Regions from separate parts of the Leptodesmis sp. genome, predicted to be linked through region 1. Evidence: riboswitches for the same ligand, from Rfam matches in the RefSeq annotation. Region 1 holds a riboswitch; the other holds the start of a gene.
The links. A riboswitch is a leader RNA that binds a small molecule or an ion and turns the genes downstream of it on or off. The one in region 1 is predicted to bind cyclic di-AMP.

Region 1 (16,339 bases):
AGCTTTGCCTATATTCTGGCACTGGCAACGGTGCTGAAGCGTCAGGTCAATCCTGCGATCGCTGCTCTGGAGCGAGTCACCCAACTGGATGCGAACAATCCTTATGCCTATGCCTATCTGGCTTTTGTGAACTTGTTTGACTTTCGACCTGGAGCCGCACAGGTGGCCTTGAATCAGGCGTTGCAGTTAGATCCTAATTTACCCGAAGTGCAGGCCCTCAGCGGGATTGCCTCGTTAATGCAGGGGAATGTCTTGCAAGCGTGGCACTATTGGAAATTGTTCTGGCAGAAACCCGGTTTCTAGGGGTGTATGTACTTCATTAGTAAGGACTCCAGTTGCACGATGTCGAGTGGTTTGCTGATGTAGTTGGTAGCTCCGGCTTGCAGAAATTTCTCGCGATCGCCGTTCATAGCCATTGCGGTCACCATGACGACGGGCAAATGGCATAAATCAGGTTGGCTCCGCAAATCCTGGAGCAAGTCTAAACCTGTTACCTCCTGAGATAGTTGAATATCCATCAAAATCAGGTGTGGCTCAAAGGCCCGTACCCGCTTCAGGAAATCGGTGCCATCGCTTAAGTGGTCAACTTGGTGGCCGACTGTCCGCAAATAATCTTGCAACAGCGTGGCACTACAGAGGTCATCCTCCACTAACAGAATGCGTCCGACAGGAGGATGGGTTACGGTAGGACGATCGCAGGCCAGCAGCCCATACGAACAACTCTCAGAACAATCAACTAGACAATCTGGCAAATACAAGACAAATCGGCTCCCCTGATTCAGAGTTGATTCTACAGTAATATCTCCTCCATGCAGACGAGCTAACTTACGACTCAAAGCCAACCCCAGGCCAGTGCCGGAATAGCGACGGCTGAGTTGACTATCCAATTGGCTGAAGGGTTGAAAGAGGAGAGACAATTTTTCAGGCGGAATGCCAATCCCGGTATCAATCACACTGAACGAAATGCCCGCTGGTTCTTTGTTGACCTGCAGCGAAACCACCCCAGTTGGGGTGAATTTAATGGCATTCGAGAGCAAATTGAGCAATATCTGTTTCAGTCGCCGCTCGTCAGCAATACAAACCTGGGCGGCTGGATCAATTTCACTCAGTAGCTGCAGTCCTTTCTCATTCGCCTGTTGCTGAACCAGCGCTAAACAATACTTACAGATGTCGGAAACCACTAATGTCGTCAGATTCAGGGTTTCTCGGCCTGCTTCTACCTTGGCTAGATCCAGGATGTCGTTGATCAGCATCAGCAAATGCTCACCGCTGCTGTGAATGTGATTAATGTAATCCAGTTGTTTAGGACTCAGGCTGCCGAAAATCTCCTGCTGCAGGATCTGAGAGAGTCCCAGAATGGCATTCAAGGGAGTGCGGAGTTCGTGGCTCATGGTGGCTAAAAACTCGCTTTTGGCACGGCTGGCCGCTTCGGAAATCCGCTTTTCCTGCTCCAGTTCCTGGGTGCGCTGCTGCACCAGTTGCTCTAGATACTCGTAGTTCTGGGCATTGTACAGGGCGATCGCGGCCTGATCCGCAATCCGGGACAAGAACTGAATTTCGTCTTGGGTGAAGGTGCGGTAATGGGTGGTGGTTTGCAAGACCAGCGACCCAAATAATTTGTCGTGAATAAAGATGGGCACCGACAGAACAGAGCAGGTTTGATCCTGTTCAATTTGTCGCTGGCGGGCGGGGGTTAAGGGCACCTGGCTATAGTCAAATATGTAAAAGGGTCGCCGCTGGTTGAAATCGGAGTGTGGATCGATCAAATCCGGGCATTCGGAAAGGGGGACTCGAAAGTTGAGCATAGAGACGACCTGATCGTTCTTCCGCCATTCGGTCAACACTCGAATTTCTGTATCAAAAGCGTAGATAAGGACGCGATCAACTCCGAAACTCACACCAGTACAATTGACAATCTCTTGCAGGATGTAGTCTAGATCATGACTGGGATTGAGGGTTTGGCTAAGCTGGTTGAGCAGGTGCTCTCGCTGAGTTTGTTGTTGCAGTTGGCTGAAAAGCTGAGCTTGCTGAATGGCGATCACCACCTGGATGGCCAGTTGCTGGACTAAATCGATTTCAAACTCCTGCCAGCAACGGGGGTTAGAACATTGATGAACGGCTAAAACTCCCCAACAATGGTCTCCCTGGAACAGAGGCACGACGATTTTGGCTTTAATCTGCAGGTGGCGCATCAAAGCCAGATACCGATCAGGAAAACCGTGCGCTTCAACGTTATGCACTACTTGAGTCTGGCTTTTGTCGTAATCAACGTCTGCATCTCGATGCCAGATTTGATGGGAGTCTGGTTGGGCCGGCACATCCCAGTTTTCTTGCACCGAGGCAGCGACCAGAACTCCCTGACAGTTATCAAAGCGGTAGATTAGTACCCGATCGGCTTGCAAGACCTGCCGAATTTCCTCTGCTGTACACGCCAAAATTTCATCTAAATTCAACGATTGGCGAATCCGCAGGGCGATCGCTCGTAACAGCCGTTCTCGTTCAGACTGTTGACGCAGTTGCAGATCGGCCTGTCTGCGTTCCAGGGCAAGGGCAAGGGCGGAAGCCGCCGACTGCAGTAAGCGGATTTCCCACTCATCAGAAGCTCTGGCTTGCTCGCAGTTCTCAAAGCCAATAACCCCCCAGAATTGAGTGTTGACAGTCAACGGCAGAATGAGAATCGACAAAATTCCCTGAGCCTTCAGCAACTTCTGTTCTGCTAGGGGAAAGTCTTGGATACCACCGTTGATCATGCCTCCCGCCCTCAGGATGGCTTGCCAGCGAGAAAAGCAGGGATGATAGGGGAGATTTCGCAGTAAGGGATTAGCAATTTCTGGCGAAATGCCAGGGGCACACCATTCTGCTCGCTGGCTCATGAGCAAATTACCCACTGCATCCTGGTGATTCTCGCAGATGTATACTCGGCTTGCCCCCGATACCCGCCCTAATATTTCCAAGATTGAGTTATATAGCTCTGCCAGATCTGTTTGAGCCAGGAGACGGGTTTGGATTTCTACTAGGGCCGTTAAATAGCGTTCTCGACATGCGAGAGTCTGCTGGCTGGCCTGTAATGCCGCCTGAGTTTGTTTGCGATCGCTAATATCGGTAACGGTGCCTTCGTAATACAGGAAATCACCATCGGCACTATAAACTGGATAAACATTTTCCGAAATCCAGATTATCCTGCCATCTCGACGGTAGACCTGAGATTCAAAACCAGTCACGGTTCCCTGCTTCTCTATTAAGTGAATTAACTCGCGGCGACGAGCGGGATTCACATACAGTTGATGCTCAACATCTATCAGCGAGTCGATTAAGGCTTGGGGAGATTCATAGCCATACAGTTTAGCTAAGGCCGGATTGGCACTCAGATATCGGCCATCCTGAGTGGTTTGAAAGATACCCTCGATTGCATTGTCAAAAATGCTGCGGTACTTGTCCATTAGCTGTTGAAAGCCCTTTCCATCTGTTTCCCCTTAACAATTTCCGCCGACAGGCCGTAATGGATAGAGTCAGTTCTTGAAATCCAGTCTCTTTCTAGTAAAACGGCTGCAGATAATTCAGCGGCTCAGAAAATATTTTTCATAGATGAAAAGTAGAGAACCTGCCACAGGAGGCAGATATTTTATCATACTGGAAGTCTTGGGTTAAGTTCATAGTCAAACTCACTAATCGGACAGGTTGGAAAAGATTACTTTAGCGGAAATCTTTGCCAAGATTGTGGTGGGTCAGGACCTTTTACAACAGCAGGAGCAATGACGCAGGTTTCGTTTGAAGCATTAGTAGCAGGCGCAAATTCAGGACAGGACTTAATTAGTTTTCCCACAGATACAGTTCCCGCTCTCGCCGCGCGTCCCGATCGGGCCAGTCTGATCTTTGCAGCCAAACAACGCAGCCTGGATAAGCCTTTGATCTTAATGGCTGCAGAGGTCAAAGAGCTATGGAGTTATGTGACGGGAAGTTCTGAAGAACGCCAGATCTGGCAACAGATAGCCGATCGTTACCTACCCGGTGCCTTGACGCTGGTACTACCAGCCAGCGATCGAGTGTCTCCCGAATTGAACCCCAAAGATCCAAGCACGATTGGGGTACGAGTGCCGAAGCACCCGATCGCCCAGGCCATCCTGTCTCGCACGGGGCCGCTTGCCACTACCAGCGCTAACCTTTCTGGACAACCTGCCTTACAAACCATGGCCGAAATTGAGGCGCAATTTCCCCAGGTCTTGACCCTCTCCCCATCCGAACTGCAAGTCTTACAGTCAACGTCTCCTCTGACCCCATCTTCTTCTTCCTCCGGAGTTCCCTCTACAGTTGTACGGTGGACTGAATCAGGGTGGGAGGTGTTACGTCAGGGAGCGGTGGTATTGGACGAGTGAGTGGGTGAGCCGGTAAGCAGGCTATCCTGGGCAAGGAAGCGGTTTTATTGAGATGGGGCTGGTAGCAGGATGAGCGGGATAAATCTGGTCTGGCTAATGGTTGGAGTGGGGTTAGGTTGGGCGATCGCTCAGCGATTTTCCGGGAAAGCACAGAGTAGTTCACCTCTGGGCAAGGAGCCAGCGATCGTTCACCCCAATCAAGCTCTGGACAAGGGGGATTCAGTACGACAACTGGAACTGGCCTATTACAATCTGGCTGAAATTACTCACTATAAAAGCGGGTTTTTAGCCCGGAGTTCCCATGAATTGCGATCGCCCCTAAGTGGCCTGATCGGGATGCATCAACTGGTTCTGGAGCATCTATGCGACAGTTCTGAAGAAGAACGAGACTGCATCAAGCAAGCGAATGCCTCTGCCCTCAAGATGGTGGAGGTTCTGGATAACATTATTGATGCCGCTAAACTTGAGCATGGCACCTTGCAAGCCCAGATTCAGCCTGTTCAGCTTGCTCCCCTCTTACAAAAAGTCTACCGTCTTACCCATCTACAAGCCCAAAATCGCACCATTCGTCTGCATGTTGCCGCACCCGATTCAGAGGTATATGTTCTGGCGGATCCTCAACGTCTGCAACAGGCATTAGTACGATTAATTGACACCACCATTTCAGAATTGAAGGATGGTGAGATTCATTTATCAATTCAGCCCAGTTCTAACGAGCAAACGGTTTGTCTGGCGATCGATCAACCCGTTGCGCTGGAAACCTGGAGTGATCCGATCGGCTGGATGCAGCAAAATCCTGCCTGGAAAGAGGTAATTTATGGGATAGGATTACCGGAAAAACGGGTGACTGCAGAACTGGCCCATGTGCCCTTTCCATCCCCAGGGTTTAGTTTGCTGCTGGCCCAAATTCTGCTTCAATCCATGCAAGGTACTCTGAAAGTGATGCCATTGCCAGATCAAGAAGGTGCTCAAGGGGTGGGAAAGGCAGCAGCGATCGCTCCTCAAACCCGCCTTGAATGCATCCTTCCCCGGTTAATTCTGGAAGATGAATAGAAACCCTAAATTCATTTTTTTAAATAGAGTAATTCGGAACATTAAGAGGAATTTGGGTAGAGTTTTATAGCGCTCCCTAATGGGTATGTTAGCTATATCGACCTCAACTCTTTCCTATGTTGAAACTTGCCTGCTGTCTTACCTCGATTGCCCTGATTACAGTTCCTTGTTTGGCAACCTCTGTCTTTGCAGAATCATCTTGCTACATGGTGACTTCATCAGGGCAGAAAGTTAATTTAGGTTCCATGTGTTCAAACCGAGATGCCACTGCCCCTACAAGAAACTCAGCCCCTGGTTATCGCCCTCAAACTACTGAGAGAGTTTCACGAACCACAGTTTATGGTAGCACTCTAGTCCAGGAGGGAAGAGGGGGACGCGTCTTCAACGGTACGGCTGAAGATTATCATTACCAGATTTGGGCTACATCCAATAATTCTGGCTACCGTTTGGTGGTCTGGAGAGAGCAAGACTTTCCTGACGGGCCACCCGTGGCATCTTCATTAGTGTTCAAATCAGTAGGAGCCGCTTTAGACTACTTCGATTGCAACTATACGGACAAATCAATTCCAGCCTGTCCAAGAAACAGCAGACAAAGTTACTACGATGCCATTCCCCGGCAAACAATTACAAATACTATCACTGCGCCTACTTACAGTACTCCCAGGTAGTGAGGATCTGGAGAAACCGGGTTTCTTTTGCAAATGCCAGGTGCCATCGAATAACCTGGCTAGCAACCCGGTTTCTTAGACCCCACCTATCGGAACATACTGCTGACCGAGCTATCTTCATGGATGCGCCAAATCGCTTCTCCCAGAAGATTAGCAACAGAGAGTACCGTTAATTGAGGGAATCGCCGTTCTTCCGGAACAGGCATGGTATTGGTCACGATCACCTCTTCAAAAATGCCACTGGACAGGCGTTCAATTGCTGGAGGTGAAAAGACCGGATGAGTCGCGCAGGCATAGACCTGGCGAGCGCCTTCTTTCTTCAACAAACGAGCAGCTTCTGTAATTGTGCCTGCTGTATCGATCATGTCATCCACCAGCACGGCTGTTTTACCCTTGACATCCCCAATCACATTCAATACTTCGGCCACATTGTGAGCCTGACGACGTTTATCGATGATGGCCAGGGGTGCATCATCCAACTTCTTGGCAAAGGCACGGGCACGGGCAACCCCTCCCACATCTGGTGACACCACCACAATATCTGAAAGCTGCTTGCTGGCCAGATAATTCAGCAGGACTGGAGATCCATAGACATGATCCATCGGGATATCAAAATAGCCCTGAATCTGAGCCGAGTGGAGATCCATGGCCAAAATCCGACTAGCTCCGGCCTGGGTAATCAGGTTAGCCACCAGCTTGGCCGTAATCGATTCTCGTCCGGCAGTTTTGCGATCGGCCCTGGCATATCCGTAGTAAGGAATCACGGCAGTAATTTGTCTGGCGGAAGCCCGACGACAGGCATCAATCATGGTGAGCAGTTCCATGAGATGGTCGTTGACTGGGCGACAAGTGGGCTGCAGCAAATAAACATCACAGCCGCGAATCGATTCCTGGATCTGGATATAGAGTTCGCCATCGGCAAATCGCTTGCGAACCATCGGGCCTAGATCAACTCCCAGATAGCGAGCGACTTCCTGAGAGAGTTCAACATTGGCAGAACCAGAGAGTAACCGAAGTCGAGTGTTGTCGTTAAGCGACGGTAAACTGATAGGCTGACTGAGCGTGGCAGTGCGGATCACAGCATGACCTCAAACGCGATCACGGCAATATTATCATTGAGCTTTACAAACATCTCCCCGGATTTCCCGGAGATAGATTAGATTTTACTGACACTGAAATCAGCCAAAAAACTTGAAAAAAATTGCTTAAACAAGCCGTAGGGGTATAGATTCAGAAGTCTAATGTAGTAGAAGATCCTCTGTTCAGGTAAAAGAGCCGATCGCTTTCTTCAACTTTTTTGACCTTTTTCTTTAGGATGCAAATTTTTTAGCGCCCCACGGCAGGTTCTGCCAAACAATTCCTCTCAACCCGGATAGCTATTCCTCTCAACCCGGATAGGATGGGGATATGATGAGTGAACTCTAACCGTAACTTTAGGCTTTCCCTTGCGCCTTGTCTAGCTAATTGGGAGATTGAGGATGAGGGATTGGAGTGAGCAGTGCGGTAGACAGGGTTATGGGAAAGACAAACCGTGACCTGGATGATTGGCTAACCAGGGGAATTGAGAAATATGAGTTTAAAGGATCGGATTACGGAAGATATCAAGCTGGCGATGAAAGCCAAGGATAAGGTGCGGCTGGAAACGGTACGGAGTATCAAAAAGTCGATCTTAGAAAAAGAAGTCAGTGTGCGTCCCAGTGGACAGGAAAGTTTGACCGAAGAGCAGGAAATGGAAGTTTTGGTACAACTGGCCAAGCAGCGGCGAGATTCGATCGCACAATACCAGCAGGCTGGACGCATGGATCTGGTAGAACAGGAGACTCAGGAATTGGCAATTTTGGAAGAGTATCTACCCAAACAACTCTCTGATGCTGAAATTGGCCAGATCATTGATGACTTGATCCGCCAGGTGGGTGCTACCTCTGCCAAGGATTTGGGAAAGGTCATGGGGCCTGCCATGCAACAACTGAAAGGCAAAGCAGATGGTAAAAAGGTGCAGGACATGGTCAAAGCCAAGCTATCAGGAAGTTAAAGCGAAATTAGAAAAAACATAGAACAGGTCAGTTATGCGTCCGCCTCTGCCCATTGGCACTATTTTGCAAAATCGTTACCGTGTCCTTAGTATCTTGGGCCAGGGTGGGTTTGGCCGTACCTATCTAGCCGAAGATCAGGGACGGTTTAACGAACGCTGTGCTTTAAAGGAGTTAACTCCGGCCCAGGGTGGAGCCTATGCCCTCGATAAATCCAGAGAACTGTTTCAGCGAGAAGCGCAGATCCTCTACCAGATTCAGCATCCCCAGATTCCCCAGTTCCGGGCTAATTTCGAGCAAGATCAGCGGCTGTTCCTGGTTCAGGATTACGTGGAAGGGCAAACCTATCGTGCTCTGCTGGATCAGCGGAAAGCGCAGGGAACGGCCTTTTCGGAAGCTGAAGTTCTGCAACTGCTGCGGCAACTGCTGCCTGTGCTGGCCTACATTCATGGTCAGGGAATCATTCACCGGGATATTGCCCCAGATAACATCATTCTGCGTCAGAAAGACAGTAAACCTGTCCTGATTGATTTTGGTGTCGTCAAGGAACTGGCGACCCGCTTTCAAAGCATGACCACGGGGATTGTACAACCGACTACCGTGGGCAAACCTGGGTACGCCCCCAGTGAGCAAATGCAAACGGGAAAAGCTTATCCCAGCAGTGATTTGTATTCTCTGGCGGTTACCGCTGTGGTGCTGCTAACCGGACGAGAACCCCAGGAACTGTTTGATGACTCGACGATGACCTGGTACTGGCAACGCTGGGTAACGGTAAATCCTAATTTTGCCCAGGTGCTGAACAAGATGCTAAGTTATCGACCGGGCGATCGCTATCAATCTGCAGGTGAAGTCCTGCAGGCATTACAATCTGCAACTAACCCCACGCCACTACCGTCCCGCCAACAGGTTGCCCCTCTTGCAGCATCTCCTCCTGCGACTCCCCCTTCACCCACGCCAACTCAGTTTTCTCAAGCCAATACCGTACCTGTGGGACGCAAACCTGTAGCAGAAGTGCGCCCTGAACCTGTTCCCCAGCGTTCTGTTCCCCAGATTATTGAGCCACCCCGGAGTTCGATTTGGGATGATCCCCTGGCTATTATTGCGACTGGATTAGGGTTAGTGATTTTAACTGGGCTTGGCTCCTGGCTAATCATGCGAGCCATTCTCAACAATAATGCTTCGGAACCCCCTCCGATTTCTACGCCTGTGCCCCCAACTCCCACACCATCTCCCACCTTTACCCCGATTCCTATCCCTACACCTACCCCTACTCCTTCTCCCAATCCTCCCCCACCTGTCAACAACACCAGACGATTGGATAATCTGTTTCCCGGTGGAACAGTCAGCCAAAGTGGTACCTTACAGGCAAATGAAACCATGACTTTCATTGTGGCCGGACAGCAAAATGAAACTCTGGAAGCAGTCTTGAGTGGTAGTGGGGTACTGATGACGCTCTACGGCCCCGATAACCGACCGATCGATAACCGGGCACGACGAGTTTCTTTCTGGAGCGGACAACTTCCCTATAACGGTGACTATTTTATTGAACTCAGACTTGTTCAGGGAGTGGATCAGGGCAGTTATCGAATTGATGTCAGCCTTGATCGCTACAATCCTCCTCCCCCGCCGACCTATCCTCCCTTTCCCCCAACTCCGGTTCCTCCTTCTCCTGTCAATCCCGAAATTAATGAGATTACTGTTCCAGTTCCTCCTTTTAACCATTCCTATAGCAATCGCATTCGCCAAAATGTAATTAACCGTTATGCTATCCCGGTGGTAGATGGAAAGAAGCTAATAGCCCAGGTGTCTGGAGGAGCATTCTTGCGGGTGTTTGGCCCAGACAGTCGGATTATCAGTGACAATAAAGCGACTTTCTGGCAAGCTCTCGTAGGCACAGATCGCGAATACAAACCGGGAGTCTACCGAATTGATGTGCTGGGACAACGGGGAACCAACTATACTCTGACCTTGACCCAGGAAGACATAGACTTGACGAGGCCAACTCCCCGACCTCTTTAGCAAGTTGCGTATTGCTTCTTCATCAAGCTGAGTCAGGTCATTCAATCCATTGCTTGATTCAATCCATTGTTTAAGGAGTACAGGTTGAACGCAATATTAATCGCTGGAACGGATACTGACGCTGGAAAAACGGTGTTAACGACGGCACTGGCGGCGTACTGGCAGAAGTACGGTCGGTTCGATCGCCTGGGAATTTTGAAGCCCGCTCAAGCTGGGATTGGTGATAGTGAACTATACAGCCGTTTATTTCATCTCAATGCGGCTGACGTTGCTCCCTTACGGTTTCAGGCTCCCCTGGCCCCTCCCCTGGCGGCTGAACGAGAAGGGCGATGGGTGGAGTTAGATAAGGCATGGCAGGCATTTGAATTGCTCCGGCAACAGCGAGATTTTGTTCTGGTAGAAGGCTTGGGCGGTTTAGGCTCTCCTGTCACTTACGAAACGACCGTGGCCGACCTGGCCTGGGACTGGCGATTGCCTGCGGTGCTGGTAGTGCCTGTTAAGCTAGGGGCGATCGGACAGGCAGTGGCTAATGTTGCTCTGGCTCGTCAGACTCGGGTTCACCTTAAGGGGATTGTCTTGAATTGCCCTCAACCTTGTACAGATGAAGAGATAGAAAGCTGGGCACCTGCCGCTTTAATTCAATCCCTCACTGGAGTTCCGGTGTTGGGATTGATTCCTTACCTGCTAGATGCAACCAACTTAGATCAATTAGCAGCTGTTGCCTCTAATCTGGAACTGGAGCGCCTCATCCCCTTCCCTGCATCAGTGACGTTTTAGCCAATTTCTGAGAAGAAAATTACCTCTTATGGGCTTAATTTCCCGCAGGGGTGGGTTAAGCTAAAGTTTCTTACACATAGACAGGCTTGATTGACAAAGCCTGTCCCTACGATTCACCGTATATCCTTTTCTGGAAATCACTTTAACCAAACAGCGACTGCACAAAACCAGGAGCCAACCACAAGCCGTAGGCAATCCCAAAAACAGCCAGGGTAATTGCCAAAGTTAATCCATAACCCACACACATCAGTAACCCATCTGCTTCCAAAGTGGCAACGGACAGGATCAAGATACCTGCTGTGGGAATGGGGTTCGTAAATGGAATCGGCAACATCAGCAAGAACGCCAACCAAGCCATGCAAAGGCCATTCAGTTGCCATGCATGATGACTGTGAGCAATGCTGCCCATGCGGGGACGAGCTACTTTCTCTAAGATCCCCGTTAACTTGTGCAGATTGGTTAACAGCGTTTTACTGAGCCATTTGGGGAACTCAACCTGGGCGATGCGGGAAGGTAACCAGGGCGATCGCCGTCCAGCCGCCATTTGCAAAGATAGAATCAGACAACCGCATCCGAGCGGCCCTGCTAATCCAGGTGGCATGGGCAGCAGGAAGGGTAAGGCAAATAATCCCATGACCAGGCTAAACCCGCGTTCCTTGGTTTCCGTCAAAATATTGTTCAGAGTCAGCGGTCTTTCGGCCAGCAGTTCTAGCAACGCTTTCAAGTCTTGGGAAAATCTCAGATGCATGGACGGTGGACAGATGCAGCTATTTTTCGATCCTACAAAAGCGCGTCGTCTGTTTCCGCTTCCGAGAGGCAGATTCACTAGATTTTTATGGAGAAAGACGTTTCGCCGAAACGTCTCTGCTCCTATCCTCTTTAATCATCTGTACTGAAATAGTGATCCAGGAAATTCAACGCGTGGTTACGAAGCTCGTAATATTCAGGGGAATTGCGGATTTGCTGGCGATCGCGGGGATGGGGGAAGGGAACGTCCAGAATTTCCCCAATTTTGGCGTGGGGGCCGTTGGTCATCATCACAATGCGATCGGACATATAAAGGGCTTCGTCTACGTCATGAGTCACCATCATCACGGTCTGGCGATGGTTTTCCCAAATATTTAGCACCTGCTTCTGCGGCTTGCCGCGCGTCAGGGCATCCAGTGCACCAAAGGGTTCATCCATCAGTAGCATTTTGGGACGCAGGGCCAGAGCGCGGGCAATGCCAACTCGCCGGCGATCGTCGCTCCTGCGCCCAGCAAAAATTCTCGGCGTGTCCAAAACGTCTTATTCATTGGAAATTAGTGAGGAGTGGATAGTGAATAGTGGATGGTGGCTAGTTAGTCATTGGTCATGTGCAAAGGACGAATGACAAAGGACAACTCTTAAATCTCAACTCTTAACTCCTAACTGCTGCCAGACGGCGATGCGTGACCAAGGTTTGAATCTGGCTGAGGGCAAAGTCGAGCAGTAATCCAGTAATGCCAATCACCAGAACCGCCAGAAAGACAGAGTTTAAGTTCAGGCGACTCCATTCATCCCAGACGAAGAAGCCAATGCCGATGCCGCCAGTGAGCATTTCTACGGCCACAATCACTAACCAGGCAATTCCCAGACTGATACGAAGTCCGGTAAAGATATAGGGCAGGCTGGCAGGCAAGATAATTTTGTAGGTCTGCCGCCACTTCGGCATTTCCAGCACCCGTGCCACATCCAGATACTCACTGGACACACTGGAGACTCCCAGAGCGGTATTAATAATGGTCGGCCACAGGGAGGTAATGAAAATCACGAAGATGGCAGAGGGATCAGCCAGATTGAAAATGGCTAAGGCGATCGGCAACCAGGCCAGTGGCGACACTGGCTTGAACACCTGAATGATGGGATTAAGCGCCAATATCATGGGGCGAGACATGCCGATTAAGAAACCAACTGGAATAGCGACTAAAGCTCCCAGCAGGAATCCCAACAACACCCGTCGTAGACTGGCCAACAGCAACCATCCCAACCCCAAATCTCCTGGCCCTCGTTGATAGAAGGGATTCAGGATGAAGTCAAGATTATTGACCAAGGCTTCTGGTGGGGTGGGCATGAGATCTTGACGCATCAATGCGATCGCCCACCACAGCACAATAATTCCTAAAAATCCCAGAGCAGGCAGCAGTACAGTATCTTGCAGTACCAATAATTTGGAACGCTTCCAGGTAGTCTGAGCGATCGCAACGAAAATCGCTGCTCCATAGGCTCGGATGCAAGTACAGAAACTGAGCAGTACTGCCAAGAGACACTGACGAGCAATCGCATATCAAAATGCTGGCTCACCAGTCCTCCCTCAATGCCGACGGAGTTAGCTGACGGACTAGGGCTGAGAGCTGCCCTCCTGCACGGTTCGCCCCAATAACACGGTTAACACGGTTCCCCCACTTCACACCTGATCCTGAAGGACTAGTCATCAGGTGTGGATTAGGCTGACTGACTCAAGTTGTTCACAGCAATTTAACACATGCACCTGGGAGTTTGACAACCTTCCCTAAGTGGGAGTTGGGAATTCAGCCTAGAGATTTGTCTGGGGATGGAGAGGGAAAGGGGTGAAGGAGTGGAGAGGGGAAGGGGTGGAAAAGCCGTGTCGGCAATACGTCTGTATGAGGAGGTGGAGGTGAGAAATGGGGGGCGATCGCAGTCAATCTTTTAAATCAGCATGCAGCTAGATGCAATATGTAACCGAGTTTCAGCATAATAGCCAGTAGCACTACTCAAATTTGAGAGTTGATGGTTAGTTCTGGAACCCCCAAGCCTAAAAGTCGTTTGGCGACGTGGTGGGAATCGCTTACCCCCCTGTCGCGTGTGTTAGCTATTGCCCTGGCTGCCCCCCTGACCGTTTTGAATGCCTGGGCCTTTTCATCTATTTTTGGCTACTTTCAGTCGATGCTGGTAATCCTGATCGTGGCCTCGCTAGCGGCATTCTTGCTCAACTATCCAGTAGCCTGGTTACAATGGCGAGGGATGCAACGTGCCCAGGCGGCGATCATCGTGTTTCTGATGGCACTGGTAGGGGTGCTGGTGTTGGCCGTGACCCTGTTACCTCTGGCGATCGCCCAGGCACAACAACTGGTGGCTCGTCTGCCGGAATGGTTTGACTCCGGACAACGGCAACTGGTGATGCTGGATCAGCGCTTCACAGACATGGGGTTGCCGATCAGCCTGGACGGCATCATTTTGCAAATCAACGATCGCTTAAAAGGACAACTACAAACGATCGCTGGACGTGCCGTGAACCTGACCTTAGATCTGGCTGTGTTTACGGTGGCCAAAGTAATTGACGTATTGCTGACGGTGATCTCCACCTTCTATCTGCTGCAACACGGAGATGAAGTGTGGGACAACCTGATTGGCTGGCTTCCCGTACGGATTCAGCAACCTTTTTCTAAAACCCTGCGGCTGAGTTTCCAAAACTACTTTCTAGGCCAAATCATCTCTTCCACCTGTATGGCCATTGGGCTAATCTCTGCATTCTTGTTTCTTAAAGTCCCTTTTGGTCTCCTATTTGGACTGATTATTGGGCTGATGGCTCTGGTTCCCTTTGGCGGTTCCGTGGGGATTGCCCTGGTCACATTGCTGGTGGGTTTGCGGGATATTGGTACGGCGGCTCAAGTATTGGCTATGTCTGCGATCGTGCAACAGATTGTCGAGAATGGCATTGTTCCCCGCTTTCTGGGCAGTATTACAGGCTTGAATCCCTTCTGGGTGTTTGTGTCGATTTTGACGGGAGCAAGAGTGGGGGGTCTCCTGGGAGTGGTGGTTGCCGTTCCCACTGCCGTGTTGGTGAAAGAAGCTCTGGAGGCAATTCGTTCCACGCGTAAGGCGATCGAGTTAACAGCCAATGGCGAAGTTGCTCATCATACTGCGATCGCACCTGAAGCTGCCGTATCTTCTGCTGAGCCAAAAGTAGAGGCGGCTAAGGAAAAGGTTCCAGAGGAAGTTTAAACTTTGTCCAAGTTCAGAACCGGAATTTTCTGATCGGAAAACGACCGTTCTCTAGCTGGACTTGGTTTAAGTACAAAAACTCTGACAAAACTCCAGCGCTACAGACAGGTCACTCGTTTGCTCAGGATAAGCTATTTCAGGACGGGCAATCACGATCAATTGCACTCCCGGTTCTACTGCTACCTGGCGTTTTACATCCTCTCTGCCTGCTGTCCCCGATGCCTTGGTCACCACCATTGATATTTGCCACTGCTGCCAGAGTGCCCGCTCCAGATCTGCTGAAATTGGCGGGCGCAGGGCAATCATTCGGTCTGGAGTAAAACCCGCTGCGATCGCGGCCTCCAACGCGGTCACGGATGGCAAAATCCTGGCAAACAAAACAGCCCGATCTTGCCAGGGTTTGAATCGTTCTAAAGAACGGTAACCAGTTGTCAGAAATACGCGCTGTCCAGCCAGGTAAGAACTGGATAGAAGCGACTTGAAGCTATCCAGGAGGAGGGGGGAATTTGGGATTTTAGATTTGGGATTTGGGACTTGGGATTGTCCTGAGTCAGCTGATTTGCTGACAGTGGGTAGCTGGTGGCTGGTACTAGCTGTTGAGGCATGACGAATGACCGATGACGAATGGCTTTCTGGATTCCATTGCGGTCTTTCATAACGTAAGTAGGGAATTTGCTGGTGCTTGCAGGTTGCGATCGCTAGCTGAGAAATCTCCACGGCAAAGGGATGGGAGGCATCCAGTACAGCCACAATGTTGTATTGCTGCAAAAATTGGGGGAGGGATGCTGCAGTCAGGCGATCGACTCAAACGAACCCAAATGGCCCATCGGTATAGAGATTACGAGCGGATTCGGTTGTCACACAGACAACATGGGAAATCTGCTGCTGAGTCAGTGCCCGTGCCAACTCAGCACTCTCCTAAGTTCCTCCAATTAACCAGATGTGGTTCTGTGCTTTCATCCCTGGCAACCTGCTCCTGTACCTCCAGTCGCTAAAATAGATGCAAGCCACTCACGTTGAGAGGAGTATCAAGATTTATACCCGTCCCCTGGCCCGATTAATTGAGCAATTTCAGCATCTACCGGGTATTGGCCCCAAAACCGCCCAACGGTTAGCTTTGCACATTCTCAAGCGCCCAGAAGAAGAAGTAAAGGCACTGGCGATGGCGTTAATGGAAGCCAAAACACAAGTAGGCTACTGTTCTGTGTGCTTTCATTTGTCTGCCGACCCCGTGTGTGAAATTTGTCGCGCTCCTAACCGGGAAAATAGTGTGATCTGCGTAGTTGCTGATTCCAAGGACGTAATTGCCCTGGAAAAGACCCGTGAGTACCGGGGAAAATATCACGTTTTGGGTGGTTTAATTTCCCCAATGGATGGGATTGGCCCTGATCAACTGCACATTCAGTCCCTGGTGCGTCGTGTGAGTCAACAAAAC
Region 2 (16,088 bases), on a different contig from region 1:
CACCAGATTTATCTCTAGAAGCTCATCAATACCGCCGTTTACAAATTGCCACGTTCCATCTTGACCACTCCCCGCTGGATCTTGCCTGGTGCTATGTGATGACCTCCCAACAAATTACTGCATTGAGAGGTCGTTGGGTGGCCAGCGGAGACTGGACTCGAAATTGGGCCAATTAGGAATCCGTTTCGTTTTAGCGAATGGTGCTATTCGAGGGATTGAACGTCTCATCAGCCCCTGATTGAGAAGATGAGGAAGATGCAGGAATAGAGATTAAAGGCTTATCTAGAGCCACCAGCAGAGGTTCTGCAGGAGAATCATTGGCTGGTTGCTGAGTTTCTTGACGAGTCTGAGCCAGTTGCGGTACAGGAGCGCGATCTCCCAAAAACACACTGGATACTGCCCCAATCACCACGGCTGCGATCGCGATGCCGCCCCAGACAAGCGCACGGCGAGGGCGACGATCAACACGAGCCAGCACAGAATCTACGGTTCTCTCAACAGAACACTCATCAGAGATTGGGACAGGCATGGCTTGAAAGGACTGCCTAAGTTTAAGCAACCGTTCGTATAGTCGCTGCACAGTGGGGTCATTACTCAGCCAGTCTTCAACTTGACGGCGTTCGTCGGCGGTGACTTCGCCATCCATATAAGCGCTTAACAATTCAAAGCGATCGCGGTGCATCACATCTAAAGCTCGTGGAGAAGAATTCAAGTTCCCAGACATGGCGGCCTGAGGGTTGAAGTTAGGAGGGTCAAAATTGGACGTCATTGCAACATCACTTTTTGTGTAAGGAGTACACCCAGCTTTTGATCAAACAGAATAAACAATCTAGCTCAGAAACACAAACCGTTTCAAGACAGATCGGGATTCCAACTTCAGACAGATCTAACCTTTCCCAATTGTACAATTGCTCTCGATTAAATGCCGTCAAGATAATTTTGCAATTGGGACTGGAGTCGGAGCCGTGCCCTGGCAATTCGAGATTTCACGGTTCCTAAAGAAACCCCCGTAATTTCAGCAATCTCTTCATAGGCCATTCCCTGAATTTCCCGTAGTACGATCGTAGTCCGAAAAGCTTCGGGCAGGTCGGCGATCGCGTCTCGCAACTGGTCGTAAAACTCCTGAGTGGTCAGATTTTCGTCAGGACCGGGGGTTTCGGAGGCAAGTTCCCATTCCATCTCCCCATCATCCATTGATAGTGGCGCATCTAACGACAGCGGACTGGCCGTCCGTTTGCGTTTCCGCAACTCGTCATAAAACAAATTTGTGGCGATCCGACTTAACCAGCCCCGGAATTTTTCCGGTTCATTCAGCCGTTGGATATTGCGATAGACTCGGATCCACACCTCCTGGGTCAGGTCGGCGCGATCGTGCCAGTCTGGTGCTAGATGATACAAAACCCGTTCAACATTGGGTTGATACCGACGCATTAACTCTGCAAAGGCAGCTTTATCAGGGCGATGTCCAGCTTGACACTGCAGAATCAAATCGTAATTAGAGAGTTTGTCTGCTTGCACTGAAACTTGGGAAGCCGTCGGTTCTACCGTTGACCAGGATAGCCGAAGAGAGTGACTCATGGGCGGAATTTCGCTCTTAAACATTCCGTTGTCCATGACGCTTCCGGTGAAATGAATGTTCCTGTCGGAGGTGGCGTGAATTGTAAAGTATTTGTAAGGAAGCTATTAGACAGGTTCAAACCAGCATCCTAAAAATGCTTGACAGCCTGAGCAGCCTGAGTGCTTGTCTTATTGGTTGGTAGCAGGTTTTGATGGTTCTGGATCGCTAAGGGACGGTTAAACCCTGTCAATAAGATAAGCGAGATCGTCAAGAGTGCGGCTGTCACCAATTTGTTGAACATACTTGCTGCCCCCGTCACAAACCAGACCTTCTGGAGAAAAGTCTTTTACAAAGACGGAATACAGTGCCTGCTGTTGACATTCCGCATCTTTGTTCAACCTTTACTTAGTTCTAGCCCTGGAGTGCATAAGGTTGCTTGAGGATAGCCCCAAGCAACCTCAAGATAGGATAAACATTCCCCAAAGCTTTGGAAAAGCGTTTCAGAAAATATCCTGAAAATTTGTTGCTCAAGATGATGGAGTGGCGACGGATTGTTGCTCCGTGTATTCTGCAACAATCTGGCGGAACTCATCCCCTTCGATCGTTTCCTTATCCAGCAAAACATCCACCAGCCGATCAACCAAGGGCCGATTTTCCCGGATCAGACGACGGGCTTCCTGATAACAATGCATGGCAATTTCCCGCACCTGGCGATCGATTTGAGTCGCTACTTCCTCGGAATATTCTGAGCGAGCCATTAAGTTACGGCCTAAGAATACTTCGTTGCCAGAGGATTCAAAGGCGACGAGCCCTAATTCAGACATACCGTAGCGAGTCACCATTTCGCGGGCCAGTTCTGCCACTGACTTGATATCCCCACTGGCTCCTGCCGTGACTTCAGCAGGGCCAAAGACTTCCTCTTCAGCCGCGCGTCCCCCTAGGGCTATCGTAATTCGATCGGTTAACCAAGCACGAGTATACAGACCACTATCGATCATGTCTTCGTTGAAGGATTGCTGGGCAAAACCACCTACTCCCCCCGATCGCGGAATAATCGTCACTTTATTGAGGGGATCCGCATTTTTTAGTAGCGTCATCAGCAACGCATGACCAACTTCGTGATAGGCAATCAGTCGCTTTTTCTTACTGTCTAACAACGGGGTCAGGGTCAGACCGATCGTGACGCGATCAATCGCATCATCAATTTCCAGCATCGTGATCGCTTCCTTGCGACGACGGGCTGTGAGAATTGCCGCTTCATTCAACAAATTGGCCAGATCTGCCCCCGCAAATCCGGGAGTGCGACGGGCGATTGCTTCCAGAGACACATCAGGGGCTAGACGCTTGTTGCGGGCATGAACTTCCAGAATTCCCAGTCGTCCGTTATAGGAAGGTAAATCTACGGTAATTTGGCGATCGAACCGACCGGGGCGTAATAACGCGGAATCTAGCACGTCGGGACGGTTGGTGGCGGCAATAATGATGATGCCAGTATTGCCTTCAAACCCATCCATCTCTGTTAGCAACTGGTTGAGAGTTTGTTCTCGTTCGTCGTTGCCACCGCCAATTCCGGCTCCTCGTTGCCGACCCACGGCATCAATTTCATCAATAAAGATGATGCAGGGGGCATTTTCTTTCGCTTTCTTGAACAGATCACGAACGCGGGAAGCCCCCACCCCAACGAACATCTCCACAAACTCGGAACCAGAGATACTAAAGAAGGGAACTCCGGCTTCCCCAGCGATCGCCTTGGCCAGTAAGGTTTTACCTGTTCCCGGAGGGCCAATCAACAGCACTCCTTTGGGAATCCGGGCACCGACAGCCGTGAATTTCTCCGGTTTTTTCAGGAAAGTAACCACTTCCTGGAGTTCTTCCTTGGCCTCTTCAATTCCGGCGACATCATCAAACATGACTCCTGTTTTCGCTTCCATCTGAAAGCGGGCACGGGATTTGCCAAAGTTTAATGCCTGCCCTGGCCCTCCAGGAGAGTTGGCAGACCGTCGAATAATCATCAGCAAGCCGCCCAGCAGCAGCAGGAACAAGAACAATTGAGCCATAAGACCCACAATCGCTCCATTATCTACTGAGTCTTTAATGGCTAAAGGCACTTTGTTCTGTCGCGCCCGCTCAAACAGAATGTTATTTTCTTCAAACAGAGGGACTTCTTTCGGTGGTTCTTCTCGCTTCTGGTCTTCCAGTGTCACCCGCGCCACCCGCTGTACCCGATCGATCTCAATTGCTTTGACCTTACCACTGTCGATATCTCGCAACAGGTCGCTATAGCTCATCGGCTCACGATTAGCGTTTGCACTCGCCAGAGCAGGAACAGTCAGGCTGAGTCCCTGAGCAATGACAAAAAATGCGGTGATGAAGCCTTTAGCAGCTTTACCACGAATAGACGATCGCTGAGCCAGAGAGTGTGTGCGGGAACCTTTCATACCTGCTTGCCTTTTGAATGCTCCCTATCTTCCCGCTAGAAAACCCCCTTGCTTGAGGCGTTCCGGGAATGTAACAGGGTCCTTAAATGTTAGTGTAACCTGCTTCTATCCTAGTCGACTGGGATCCTTCATCTAGAGCCATTCAAACTTAACCGTTTCCAGCTTAGTTGCCCTGCCGCATCTAAATGCCAGCGTAGGAAATGGGCGGGTTGCTGCTGATATGTTGTGGGCAGTTCGATCGCCTGCCGAGGTGCAGTGGTAGCCAGTGCGATCGCTGTATCCACCGGACAAATTTCCCACTGGCTGAGATTCTGAACCCCTATCAGCAATGGCAATGTCGTACCGGACAACGTTCCATCGAGCAAGCGAGCCGTTCCTTGAGTGACCTCAATCTGGCGAGTATCCCAGGGATAAAGGCCATCGGGAAGCCCCAGAGGAGCAAGTGCGTCACTGACCAGAAACACCCCTCGATCGTACTGAGCAGCCCGCAACAAAATATCAATCATGATGGGAGACACATGCTGACCATCTGCAATCAGACCACAGTAGACACGGGAATCAACGATCGCGGCTCCCAACAACCCCGGTTCCCGATGGTGCAATGGTGGCATGGCATTAAAGGCATGAGTCACCATCCTGGCTCCCTGGTCAAAGGCTTGCTGAGCCTGGGTTGCCGTTGCCATTGAATGACCTAGACTCACGGTAATTCCCAGCGATCGCAGGTAGGGAATCACCTGACCTGATTCATCTAATTCCGGTGCGAGGGTGATGACTCTCACCAGACTGGCATAATCTCCCAAGACTCGTTTAACGTTGTCCACTGTGAGCGGCTGCAGATGCTCTACGGGATGGGCACCTCGCTTTTGGGGATTCAGAAACGGCCCTTCGAGATGAACACCCAGCATAGCAGCGATCGGAGTGGTGCATGGTGCATGGTGCATGGTGAATTCTGCAAGAGTGGCCAGCGATCGCTGGATATTATCAACGGAGGTTGTCACCAGAGTTGGCAGAAAGGCATCAATACCCTGCTCCCAGAGAAACTTACTGATCGGTGCCAGCTTGTCAATAGTTTGCTCATTCAAATCAGGAAAAGTCAGCCCTAGCCCTCCATTAATCTGGAGATCAACTCCTCCCAGTGAAAGCCAGTCGCCTGCAATATCTAATATCTTGGTTTCTGCACTTGCTGGATCTACTGCGGAGATCACTTGAGGCTGAATTGAAGTAACCTTACCGTCTGCGATCGCAATTTGCTGTAACCCTTCGTACCCAATCAACCGAGCATTCTGAAGTATCCAACCATTCATTAATTTCTCCTTCCTAATTCCCAATTTTATTCTCCCCCTGCCTCTTTGCTTCCTAGCCTACCGCATGGTTAAAGCTCAGCCATTTGTGAAGCTCTGTCCGCCAAAAAACCTAATTTTGCTGACAGCAAAAGTGTCTGGGTTTCCGCTATTAGTAGCAGCGGGAATAATAAACTCGGCATGAATTGGTCAAGCGATCAGAACATAAAAATGACAGAATATAGATACTTAAATTGAATTCTGTTATTCATCATTTCAAACCCAGTAAATAGATGAACAAGTATCAAATGGGATGCAGTCAGAGCAATATTTTAATTGTAGATGACCTGCCTGATAATGTTGGCCTCCTTTATAGGGTATTGAGGCAGAAAGGCTTTAATGTCATGACCGCTCATAGTGGAGAAGAAGCACTTTCCACAATATTGACTTGCTTGCCAGATCTAATCCTAGTTGATATTGGAATGCCTTACATGGATGGCTACGAAGTGTGCCACATTCTAAAAGTAAATCCCCGGACAAAAGATATTCCGATTATTTTTGTAACAGCTTTTGAACAAATACTAAATAAGGTTAAAGCCTTTGAAATGGGTGGGGTTGATTACATTACCAAACCTTTTGAAACAGCGAAGGTGCTGGCTCGGGTAGAACTTCACTTATCGCTACGGCGGCTACAGCAGCAATTGGAAGCCCAGAATGAGTTATTGCGCCGAGAAGTTCGCGATCGCATGGCTATAGAAGCCGCCTTGCAAGCTGCAAATCAGGAATTTCAGCGCTTGGCTCATCAGGATAGTCTGACTCAAATCGCCAACCGTCGTTGCTTTGATCTTTGTTTGAATCAAGAATGGCGCAGACTGATGCGGGAAGTACAACCACTATCCTTGATTCTCTGCGATGTCGATTTCTTTAAAGCCTATAACGATACCTATGGTCATCAAGCAGGGGACAATTGCCTGCGTCGAATTGCTAGTGCGATTGCAACAGCGGTTAAACGTCCAAGTGATGTAGTGGCCCGCTATGGCGGAGAAGAGTTTGTTCTCATTCTGCCTAATACCCCTGCTTCAGGGGCTTTGTATGTTGCCCAAGAGATTCAAGAGGCGGTCCGAGCCTTAGAACTGGTTCATGCAGGCTCCCAAATCAGCCCCTACATCACCTTGAGTATGGGAGTTACGGCGGTTATTCCAAAAGCCAATCTATCCCCAATGTCTCTCATCGCTGCAGCCGATCGCGCCCTCTATCGAGCTAAATTGGCGGGACGCGATCGCATCAGCTTAGAAGAAGTTGGGCTGCGATCGGATCACCCTCATGTCCTTGGAGATCAGCCAAATGTATAGTGTTTCCTGCACTATGGCTCATCTTCAATGCCTGCTCTCGCATTGTACCGGGATAAAAGAGTAGCAATGAACTCTGCAGCCGTGATCAATTGAGGGGAACCTGGAGAGCTAGGAGAAAACCACCAGCCCTGCGTGGTTTCTGGCGATCGCCAGAGGTTTAAATGATCAACGGCTGGTTCTGCATAAAAACCATCCTGCCCCGCTCCCAGTAAAGCAGAACTCCAGTGGGTGAAATAATCATGGCTGAGCCGATGTATGGGAAAATCCCCAATCAGTGGCACCCCCCAGCCATCCACCGCAATCAAGGCAGCGATTGTTCCTCCCATTAATCGCCAACTCCAGGCTGTTGCGATTGCACCCACTACCCCGGCACTGAAGCTAATAATGGCAACGGTTTGATTTAGCCAATCTTGCAGATGTATGGCCCTCAACTGATCATACAAAAACCAACTGATATGAAGAGCTGAATAGGCAGGATAGCGATCGGTCGGAAAGATCAACCAGGTAACAGCAGTTTCACCCATGACTTTCTGCAGTCCCCGTAAAAAGTCCTGAGTTGCCTGCGGATCATGAATACCGGGACAAACAATAGCATACATAAATTCTGGTGTACGTAAAAGACAAGAGCCTGGAGAAAAGCCTGGAGAAAAAAGTAGGTAATTTAAAAAGTTAATGGAGGGAAACCTCAAGCTTCCCTCCAAGCATTATCAACCAATTCGCCTGACTAACCTCTATCTCTGGGCAGGAAAGCCATCGGGTTAACAGCACCGCGCCCATTGGGGTGAACTTCAAAGTGAAGGTGCGGCCCTGTACTGTAGCCAGTGCTACCCATTTCAGCGATTTGCTGCCCTTGACTCACCTGCTGCCCCACCTGTACCAGAATCCGGCTGTTGTGGGCATACAGAGTTAAGCTACCGTCTGGGTGTTGAATTTCTACCAGATAGCCGTAGCCACCAGAGTTCCATCCAGCAGTTACCACCACTCCATCCGCTGCAGCCATGATGGGAGTGCCGACAGGGCCAGCAATGTCGATGCCTTTATGCATCCGGCCCCAACGCCAGCCAAAGCCTGAAGTGAGAACTCCTCTTGTCGGCCAAATATAGCCTTCAAATCTACCTGGAGCACCCGGCAGGTATTCGTTTCCAGGGCCTAAAGGTGGTAATTCAGGAGAAACTGTTTTACCCAACCGAGATTGAACCAGCGGATCATAGCTCTCAGAGCCTACGGAAGCTGCTGCCACTAACTGCGGTTTCGACTCAGAAGCGGCTATAGGCTGCGAGACATCTTTTGCTTGAGGAGCCTGTCCCGTCCGGATCCGCTCACGCATTTCACGAATGCGTGACTTCAGGCTGGAGTAACGCTCCGGATTAAACTCCGGATTAACGCGCTCCAAGGTTCCACCTAAGGCAATAGTAGCTGGTGTTGCTTTAGCAGAGACATTCTGGGTTTGAAGACGACTGGCTTGTGCCTGACTACTATACTTCTCACGCAATTTCTCAATTTCAGATTTGAGATTCGCAATATTGTTGGATTGAAGCAGCTTGGAATCAAAATTGGTTGCAGGTAATGTGGTTTGTGGGGCAAAGGAAGAAGCGGCTGCAACCTTTGTTTCTTGAGAAACTGCCGGAGTGATTAAAGATTGAGGTGACGAACCAGAAACATCCAGAGATTTGGGAGAATCAGGGAGAGAGGCGATCAATCCCTTAAATTTTTGTGTAGATTCTCTTGCCGACTGGCTTTGAGGAATCACCAGAACTTGATCAGGAAGGATGTAATTTGGGTTCGTAATCCGATTTGCTTGGACTAACTCTTGCAAGGTTATCCCATGAGCACGGGCGATCGTAGCCAGGGTATCTCCTCGATTAACCCGGTAATTGACTAGATCCTCAACTCCATTCTCAGGAAACGTCGATGGGTTAGAGCGAACAGTAGACTGGGGATTTCTGACAGAGCCAAAAGCGACTTTTTGATCGCTTGCAGGTAGAGCAGTGGGCAATTGGGCCTTATCAGCCTTCTGCTCCGAAGTTAGAAGACCAGGCAAATCCACTCTGGTTTCGTCTACTGACTTAGAGTTAGAACCACTTTGGGAGAGAGGTTTAACAGATGATGACTGTTCAGAGGGTAAGGTTGCCAATCCGGCGCGCAAGCTGTCTCGCTTTTGCTTGAGATTCTTGAGTGCTTCCTCTTGCTGGACTTTTAAGTTTGCGTCAACAGGAGATGGAAGAGTAGCTGGGGAGGCTGATGCGATCGGGGTACTACTTAAGCGCCCTGCTACTGGGCCGTAGTATCCGGGCAAAATTGCCGCAGTATCAGGGGTAACAAGGGCTTGAGCAATTCGGCTGTCAGTAGGGATGATCAAAACCTGACCAACCCGAAGTACAGCATCAAGGGAAAGATTATTCGCTGATGCGATTGCTGCTGCATCTGCACCATAAAAGCGAGCAACCTCCCAAAGCGTTTGACCTTCTTGGACAGTATGCTTGATTGAAAGAGGCTGTGACTCCGAGGAAGAGGCCTGAGAAGCAATAGCCTCTGGAAAAAGAGCAGCAGTCTCAAGCGAATCTGCAGGTGGTACAGTAGATTCTCCAACTGCTGGTTCAGCGGCAGTTGCGCTATCGCTTTGACTGGGAACTGACAGGTTATAGGCACCCATTGAAATGGCCAATCCAATCATTGCGGCGGAAGTACGAACCCGACGGTTATTGTCGGGAAGAGCCTGCTTTGTTTGAGCGGTTGTCGCTTCCTGCTCGTCTGCACAGGAAGGAAGAGGCTTAACCTTCTGCGGGAATGTTCGTCTCAAAAAAACGACCTCCTAAATTTCCAGCGTTTAACTGTCTTTGAGCCATTGATCTATCTCTAATCAATGATGCAAATCACATTGATAGAGAATCTGGATCACACACGGTAATTACACTTAGGCAAGATTACCCCGCTTTTTCAATTTAGACAAGTTTACACTCAACAGTAAGCATTTGTAACAAGCGCCAAACCATTGCGTCAACAGGCAGTGAAGAAATCAAAACTTTTTTGATTTTGCCAGGAATCTGCACGATTGCAGATAGATACATTCTGAAAAACGGCCTCAGACTTCTTAACAGAAATCCGCAAAAGCCTTTCAGGAAAATGGTTTGGCACCACTAAAAGCTTAAGCGGCATAACCGTCAATGGCGTAGACAGCGCAGAACGAATGTTCCGCTCACTCCAAACACTTCTCACAATTTCACCACAAAATGGGTAGTTCAGGATTCGTATATCCACCCAGGAGGTTGAAATGTAGCATGAATTTTACTGGGCGATGAAGTTTGATATAAAGCTTAAAACTACTCCGAACACGGCTCCAAATCCGTTGAAGAACAGTGCTTTTGAAAGATCAGAAAACGACTAGATCCAACAAGTTTCTGAGAGACGCTGCACAAATCGAACTGTATATGAATTTCTTATCAACTTTTCCGTATTTGGTAGTCTAGTTGACTTAAATCTTACTAGTCTCTTCACAGGTTCTATATCAATCCCAATTGGCGACGAGCTTCAAATAAACCGATCGCCACACTGACTGACAGGTTAAGGCTGCGAATTTCTGGTTGAGCCATTGGAATCCGAACAGTCTCAGCACAGGTGGCAAGAATTTTAGGAGGGAGTCCCTCTGTCTCGCTACCAAATAACAACCAGTCATCCATCTGGTATTGAAACTGCGTATAACTACATCGCCCTGAAGTGCTAAAACCAATCCATCGGCCTTTCTGGCTTTCAAAGAAAAGTTGAAATGCCGCCGCAGAGGGGTGGAACTTGAGGTTGACGTAGGGCCAATAGTCTAACCCCGCTCGTTTCAGGTAGCGATCGCTAATCTCGAAGCCCAATGGCCCAACCAGATGCAATTCAGTACAGGTAGCTGCGCAAGTACGGGCAATATTTCCAGTATTCGGTGGAATCTGGGGATGGACGAGAACAACTTTCAACATTCAGACAGTATACTCACGCAAATTTATCTCTGATAAGATGCAGGTTTTTACCAGAAATCAGATTTTTGATAGTTTTTTTTAATATCAGCTACTTTTGATGGAAACATTAGAAATTTTGATCCCCCAAAAGAGGTATTTCAAGGGAAGCTAATATTTCTTCCACTACATATTAATGCTTTCCTGGCTGTTACTCTCTTCTCTTTTTCTCTAAGGTTCTAAAAATTATTCGTTTCTTCTACTGAGGTGTTGATCGAGGTCAGATCATATTTTCTGGATGCCTATATTCTCTATATGCCTATATAGATATCTTTATATAGGTATCTTTGACGTCTTTTACTCAATCACGCCACTGACTGGAAAGCGATCGATCAGTTGAATCGCCCGGACTGCGTTGCGTTTCAGTTCTGTGGGTAGATGAGGGACATGGGGAATTTGTGAGAGGAAATCCAGGGTACGGCGCAGAATTCGCACGATGTCTCCTTCATCCAGGCTGGTATTGGCACAGAGTTCTGGCCACTCCATCCCCAGTGCCCATTGTTCCACCAGGCCGACAAACTCGTATTCCAACCAGGCTGGTAATACAACCTGAAGCCGACGCTGGCGTTGAAACAGGCGATGCCGAATGCTTCGCAGTCCGCCGAGGGCAGCTTCCACGGTGGGAGGTAAATCGTGACGAGTCCAGCTATCGGGACGGGAGACTTCTGTGACCAGGGCAGCGCAGGCCGCCGCCAGATGATGAGGCTCCAAGAGATCCAGTTCACCGGAGGTGAGAGCCAGTCCCAGCCAGAGTTCGTTATCCCCCCGAATCGCCGCCACGGATTGTCCCAGGGGGGTGGGAGTTAGATCGTTCAGGCAACCAAAGCTTTGCAGAATGTCAATCAGATCCAGGAAGGCTTCCCAGTAATGGTGCGATTGGCGATCGAGCTTCGTATAGCGGTCTTCCAGTTCATTCTGAATCGCTGTAATTCGCTTTTGCCGCTTCAAAATCGTGGCCCGATTTCCCCACTGATGCACGGGATGAGCATTAATTTGAGCTTCTACCGCTTGCAGCCGCTGCAGTTGGGTATACACTTCGGGAGCCACATCTGCCAGAGGAGGAGCTTCAGGCAGAGATTGGGCGATCGCTGCCGTTTGCTCATTGCCTTTTCGGGATTGTCCAGGTTTGAGGGGCATTTCTGGCGGGGGGTGCAGGGTATCGACCACAGCAATTCTGGGCAGTTCTCCCCGCAAATCCACCACATCGGCCACGGTTGTCACATACCAGCGGTTGTCCTTACCCAGACAGACTAAGTAAGGAAACTGACCGGCTCCTACTACCTTCGTCACCAGTACTGCTGAGAGGGGAGCCGTTATCGAACTGTGATGGCCTTTTAGATTGAGAACTGTACCTGCTACAGCAAAGGAAACGGCCATCGCCATATCGTGAGCGCGGACTTCCTCAACCTGATGCTGCAGGGTTTTAAACAGGCGGCGTTCCTCTTTCAGTCGCTCCTGCAGTTTTTCATAGTGGGCCAGTTGCTCCCAATCTACGGAAGCTAGTTGAGCTTGCAATTGAGACTGTTCGGCTTCCAGACGATCGATCGCTTCCTGTTGGGGCCGCAGATACAAGGTGGCCAGATATTGCCCAAAGCTGCGTTCTACCAATTCCTTGGCTTCATCCAGTGTGTGGGTTTGTAACAGATTCAGTACCATGCCATAACTGGGCGTAAATTGACTGACCAGGGGATCGGGGCCAACCGTCGCCAGATAGGCCGCTTCCCGTGCTCCTTCAAAGGGGGTCTGCACTGTTACCACATGACCCTGCACATCCATGCCTCGTCGTCCGGCCCGTCCAGCCATTTGCAGAAACTCGGAAGCATTTAACAGGCGATGGCCGCGATCAGTACGTTTGGACAGACTGGAAATCACCGTCGTCCGGGCTGGCATATTAATTCCAGCAGCCAGAGTTTCCGTGGCAAAAACGACCTTGATCAATCCCTGCTGAAATAATTCCTCGACCAGGCCTTTCCAGGCAGGCAGCAATCCGGCGTGGTGAGCGGCAATTCCTCGATACAGGGGATCGACCTGTCCGGCCCGGGCAACTTCCGGGTTGCGCTCCAGAAATTCGTCAATTTGTTGCTTCAGAGCCGCTGCTTCTGCTTCATTCACCAGGGAAAAATTACCAACGGTCGCAACGGCCTGATCACATCCTCGACGGCTGAAGATGAAGTAGATGGCAGGCAGCATATCTCGCTGCTGCAAGTGGGACAACACAGAAGCCAGAGAGGGGCTTTCCTGTTTGGGGCTACGGCGATCGCCATTTCCTTTCGCTCCCTTGCCTCCCTTGGGCCGCAAGCGGGGATTCATTTTTTTCTGACTGTCATCCAGTAGCGGAAACAAGCCTTTGGGCGTACAGTAGTGGAATTTCAGGGGAACGGGGCGGAAGTCAGAATAGATAAGTTCCGTTGGCCCATGTACACGATGAATCCAATCGGTTAGTTGGTCACTGTTATCTACCGTCGCGGACAGCGCTACCAGTTGAATTTCATGCGGGCAGTAAATAATAGATTCTTCCCAGACGGTGCCCCGCTGGCGATCGTTCATGTAATGGCACTCATCCAACACCACCGCTTCCACCCCAGTCAGGGAGGTGCCGACTTCGCCGATCGGGGTGCCATACAGCATATTACGAAAGATTTCAGTGGTCATCACTAAAATCGGCGCATCTCGATTGATCGAAATATCGCCTGTCAACAAGCCCACGGAGTCAAAGCCAAATATTTCACGAAAATCCCGTAGCTTCTGGTTCGACAGGGCTTTTAAGGGGGTGGTGTAGAAGACTCGCCGTTTGCCTGCCAAAGCCCGGTGGATGACATATTCTCCAATCAAGGTTTTGCCCGATCCAGTTGGCGCACAGACCACGACGGAACGGCCTGCCTCCAGAGCCGCGATCGCCTGGTGCTGGAACTCATCCAGGGGGAAGGGAAATAGCTGGCTTAGATCAAGCCTTGGTGAAGTAGGAAGGGAAGTCACACCCAAACAGTCCAAACGATGAAGGAGCGGCAAAGCGCCATTCTGGCAGGATAGAGAAAGTTCTAATGCCCAGCCCTGGTTCTATCTTAAGCATCCAGCGACGATCGCGAATGGCAATTAAACCCGGTCCAGCTAAAGAACGGCAGTTTTCCCTTCAGGAAACTGGATTCTGGGCATGGACAGGGTTTAACTCTGCAAAACATTTTGTAAATGTTCATCTTAAACTGCCGCTATTGCTTTGATAGGAAAAACTAAAAGAATAATTAAACTAAGTCCAGTTAGTAAACCGGAGTCTCTCATCAGAGAAACTGCAGGGATGGAGATGGACGAGGTCTGAATAGCGTTCAGTTTTGAAGTGCAGTATGAATGGCAAGAATTTGTAAAATCCCCTAAGGGGGATACTCATTCAATTTTTGGTAGGTTACAGTAACTAGAGAATCTTAGTTTGCTGAAACGGATGATCTACAAGTTTTGATCTCAAAGTCTTGACTTTGTAGTTCTTCTGGGGCGGCTTCCTGACCAGACCTGCTCATGCCAATCTGGCTTCTCATAATATTAATATATTCAGGGAAGTCTGCATCGTCTGCTTAAATCGTGGGTGGCCTAATTTGGAGATTAACTTGAACAGCTTTCGTAGTTCAGGTTGGTTTCTAGAACGGAGGAACCAGTGTCCTTGGGGCGAATCTCAAAAGTACCTGAGAGAGGCACCTTCCAGCCTTAGCCCGTCAGCTAACTCCGTCGGCAATGGAAGGAGTACCCGAGACTGAAGCTTTTACAGCAACCGTCGTAGGTGTCTCCTGGCAGTTACTCATCTGAATATCCTGTATTCCGGGTAGCTGTCGCCTAACCCACCTCTCGCACACACTCACTTCTGAGAGGTTTTTACTGTGGAAATTTTACCCATGCTGACCCGTCTGGAACATGCGCTCGGCTGTTCTGATCTGACCCGGCAAATGGTATTGAAACCCAATTCTGTCATGTCTTCCCGATCGCACCGGGAGGATATTAATTTGGTCGTCGGTTACACCGATTCTCCTCAAAGCCATACTGCTCTGGACTTGACCTTATGGATTGCCTATCAAACCCGGCTGGCAACCCGGAAAACTGTGACTGTTCAGGTCGTATATGTTGTTGACTCAGAACAGTCTGGCTATCGTCAGACTCGCTCTATTGATGCTGTCTGGCAAGCTGAGATGGGCGATCGCAAAGTACCGCTTTATCAGTGTGGCAATACCTTAGAGCCGATTTCATGGATTACTGAAGCCGCTGCTCCGGAACTATCCACAAAAGCCTTGGCACTGGAGGTCGCTGAACGTCGCGATCGCTCCGCTGAACGGGATACCAACTGGCAGATTCACCAATTTGAGCAGGCCGATCGGATTCTCTGGCAGGCGCGAAATCTGGCCAATGAGTGGCGCGGCTGTTTAGAAACCCATCTCCGGTTTGGTTCCGTCGCTACCGAACTGCGAGATGTAGCCCGACAAGAGTCCGCAACTGTATTAGTCGTGGGCTGCGAGTCTGCCAATCACCCAATTGTGGAAGCCCTGGGGGATGATCTGCCCTGTCCGGTGCTGGGAATTCCACCGAGAGTGTGTAGAGTTTAAGGCAGAAGCAGGCATGGTGTAGGGGTGTTCCGGCGGAATGTCTCCCTTTTGGATTGCTGAATTTGGCTGGCCCAGTCGCTAGAATTACGGATAATTTTGGGCAGTCTAACAATAACTTCATCAATCAGAGGGCAAGGGGAAGCCCTGGCCAAAGGAGTCTTTACAACATGTCTATTGAAAGTGCAAGCCGGTTTCTGGAAGCAGTAGCTTATGATGAGTCCCTGCGAGATAAGTTTGAGCAAGTTCAGTCTCCAGAGGAGTTTTTAACCCTGAGTCGGCAGTTGGGCTATAGCTTTACCACAGAAGAACTACTGGGACTGGCGAAAGAGCAAAGCCAGGGAATTATGGTACGCCGCCACACAGGGGTCTGGAAGTGGTTACGATCGGTTCACTGGCTGTAACGTTGCCGATCGCAGGCGGCTCACGATAGAGTCAGGGCAATTGACTGTGTGGTGTGGTTGACTCATGCATGTTGTTCGCTTGATCGCGGCTCTGTTTCTGACCGTTCTGTTTACGCTGATGCCTATGACTGCTGCTCAGGCTGCTAGTTTTCCTCCTAACGAGAATCTGGTCGTCGAGGGAATTCCGGCTATCCCCCTCTCCCTGGTGGATACCGTCAAACGCTATACCGAATTTCGCTCGGCCCTATTCGCCAGTTGGCATCCCATCGAGCGGGAGATGTTAATTTCTACCCGTTTCTGCAACAACGCCCAAATTCATGCGGTGCGCTTTCCCTTAGCTGCCCGTAGACAACTCACTTTTTTTACAGACCCCCCCTCTGGCGCCAGCTATCAGCCTACGACCGGAGACTATTTTGTCTTCAGTAAAGATGTTGGGGGTAATGAATTTAACCAGAACTATCGCTATGACTTGGCGACTGGAGAC

Region 2: it holds a riboswitch for cyclic di-AMP, as region 1 does, so the genes downstream of both, ACUVQO_RS17350 (universal stress protein) here and ntrB (nitrate ABC transporter permease) in region 1, are expected to answer to the same signal.

What each region holds. Positions count from the first base shown of each region.
Region 1 is NZ_JBRAGO010000024.1:2,009-18,347, reverse strand. It holds gene ACUVQO_RS07495 (phospholipid carrier-dependent glycosyltransferase) at 1-303, shown strand, start outside; gene ACUVQO_RS07490 (GAF domain-containing protein) at 300-3,440, opposite strand; gene ACUVQO_RS07485 (L-threonylcarbamoyladenylate synthase) at 3,753-4,373, shown strand; gene ACUVQO_RS07480 (sensor histidine kinase) at 4,443-5,426, shown strand; gene ACUVQO_RS07475 (ribose-phosphate pyrophosphokinase) at 6,181-7,173, opposite strand; gene ACUVQO_RS07470 (GatB/YqeY domain-containing protein) at 7,665-8,126, shown strand; gene ACUVQO_RS07465 (protein kinase domain-containing protein) at 8,161-10,143, shown strand; gene bioD (dethiobiotin synthase) at 10,228-10,920, shown strand; gene ACUVQO_RS07455 (exopolysaccharide biosynthesis protein) at 11,063-11,668, opposite strand; gene ACUVQO_RS07450 (hypothetical protein) at 11,800-12,201, opposite strand; gene ntrB (nitrate ABC transporter permease) at 12,320-13,201, opposite strand; cyclic di-AMP (ydaO/yuaA leader) riboswitch at 13,243-13,400, opposite strand; gene ACUVQO_RS07440 (AI-2E family transporter) at 13,690-14,904, shown strand; gene cobK (precorrin-6A reductase) at 14,971-15,699, opposite strand; gene recR (recombination mediator RecR) at 15,905-16,339, shown strand, end outside.
Region 2 is NZ_JBRAGO010000087.1:1,076-17,163, forward strand. It holds gene ACUVQO_RS17300 (gamma-glutamylcyclotransferase family protein) at 1-176, shown strand, start outside; gene ACUVQO_RS17305 (anti-sigma factor family protein) at 191-769, opposite strand; gene ACUVQO_RS17310 (sigma-70 family RNA polymerase sigma factor) at 919-1,578, opposite strand; gene ftsH (ATP-dependent zinc metalloprotease FtsH) at 2,086-3,996, opposite strand; gene nagA (N-acetylglucosamine-6-phosphate deacetylase) at 4,125-5,300, opposite strand; gene ACUVQO_RS17325 (diguanylate cyclase domain-containing protein) at 5,570-6,628, shown strand; gene ACUVQO_RS17330 (hypothetical protein) at 6,640-7,227, opposite strand; gene ACUVQO_RS17335 (peptidoglycan DD-metalloendopeptidase family protein) at 7,353-9,428, opposite strand; gene ACUVQO_RS17340 (tRNA (cytidine(34)-2'-O)-methyltransferase) at 10,129-10,587, opposite strand; gene ACUVQO_RS17345 (DEAD/DEAH box helicase) at 10,921-13,599, opposite strand; cyclic di-AMP (ydaO/yuaA leader) riboswitch at 14,216-14,358, shown strand; gene ACUVQO_RS17350 (universal stress protein) at 14,487-15,203, shown strand; gene ACUVQO_RS17355 (Nif11-like leader peptide family natural product precursor) at 15,371-15,604, shown strand; partial or broken gene ACUVQO_RS17360 (S9 family peptidase) at 15,669-16,088, shown strand, end outside.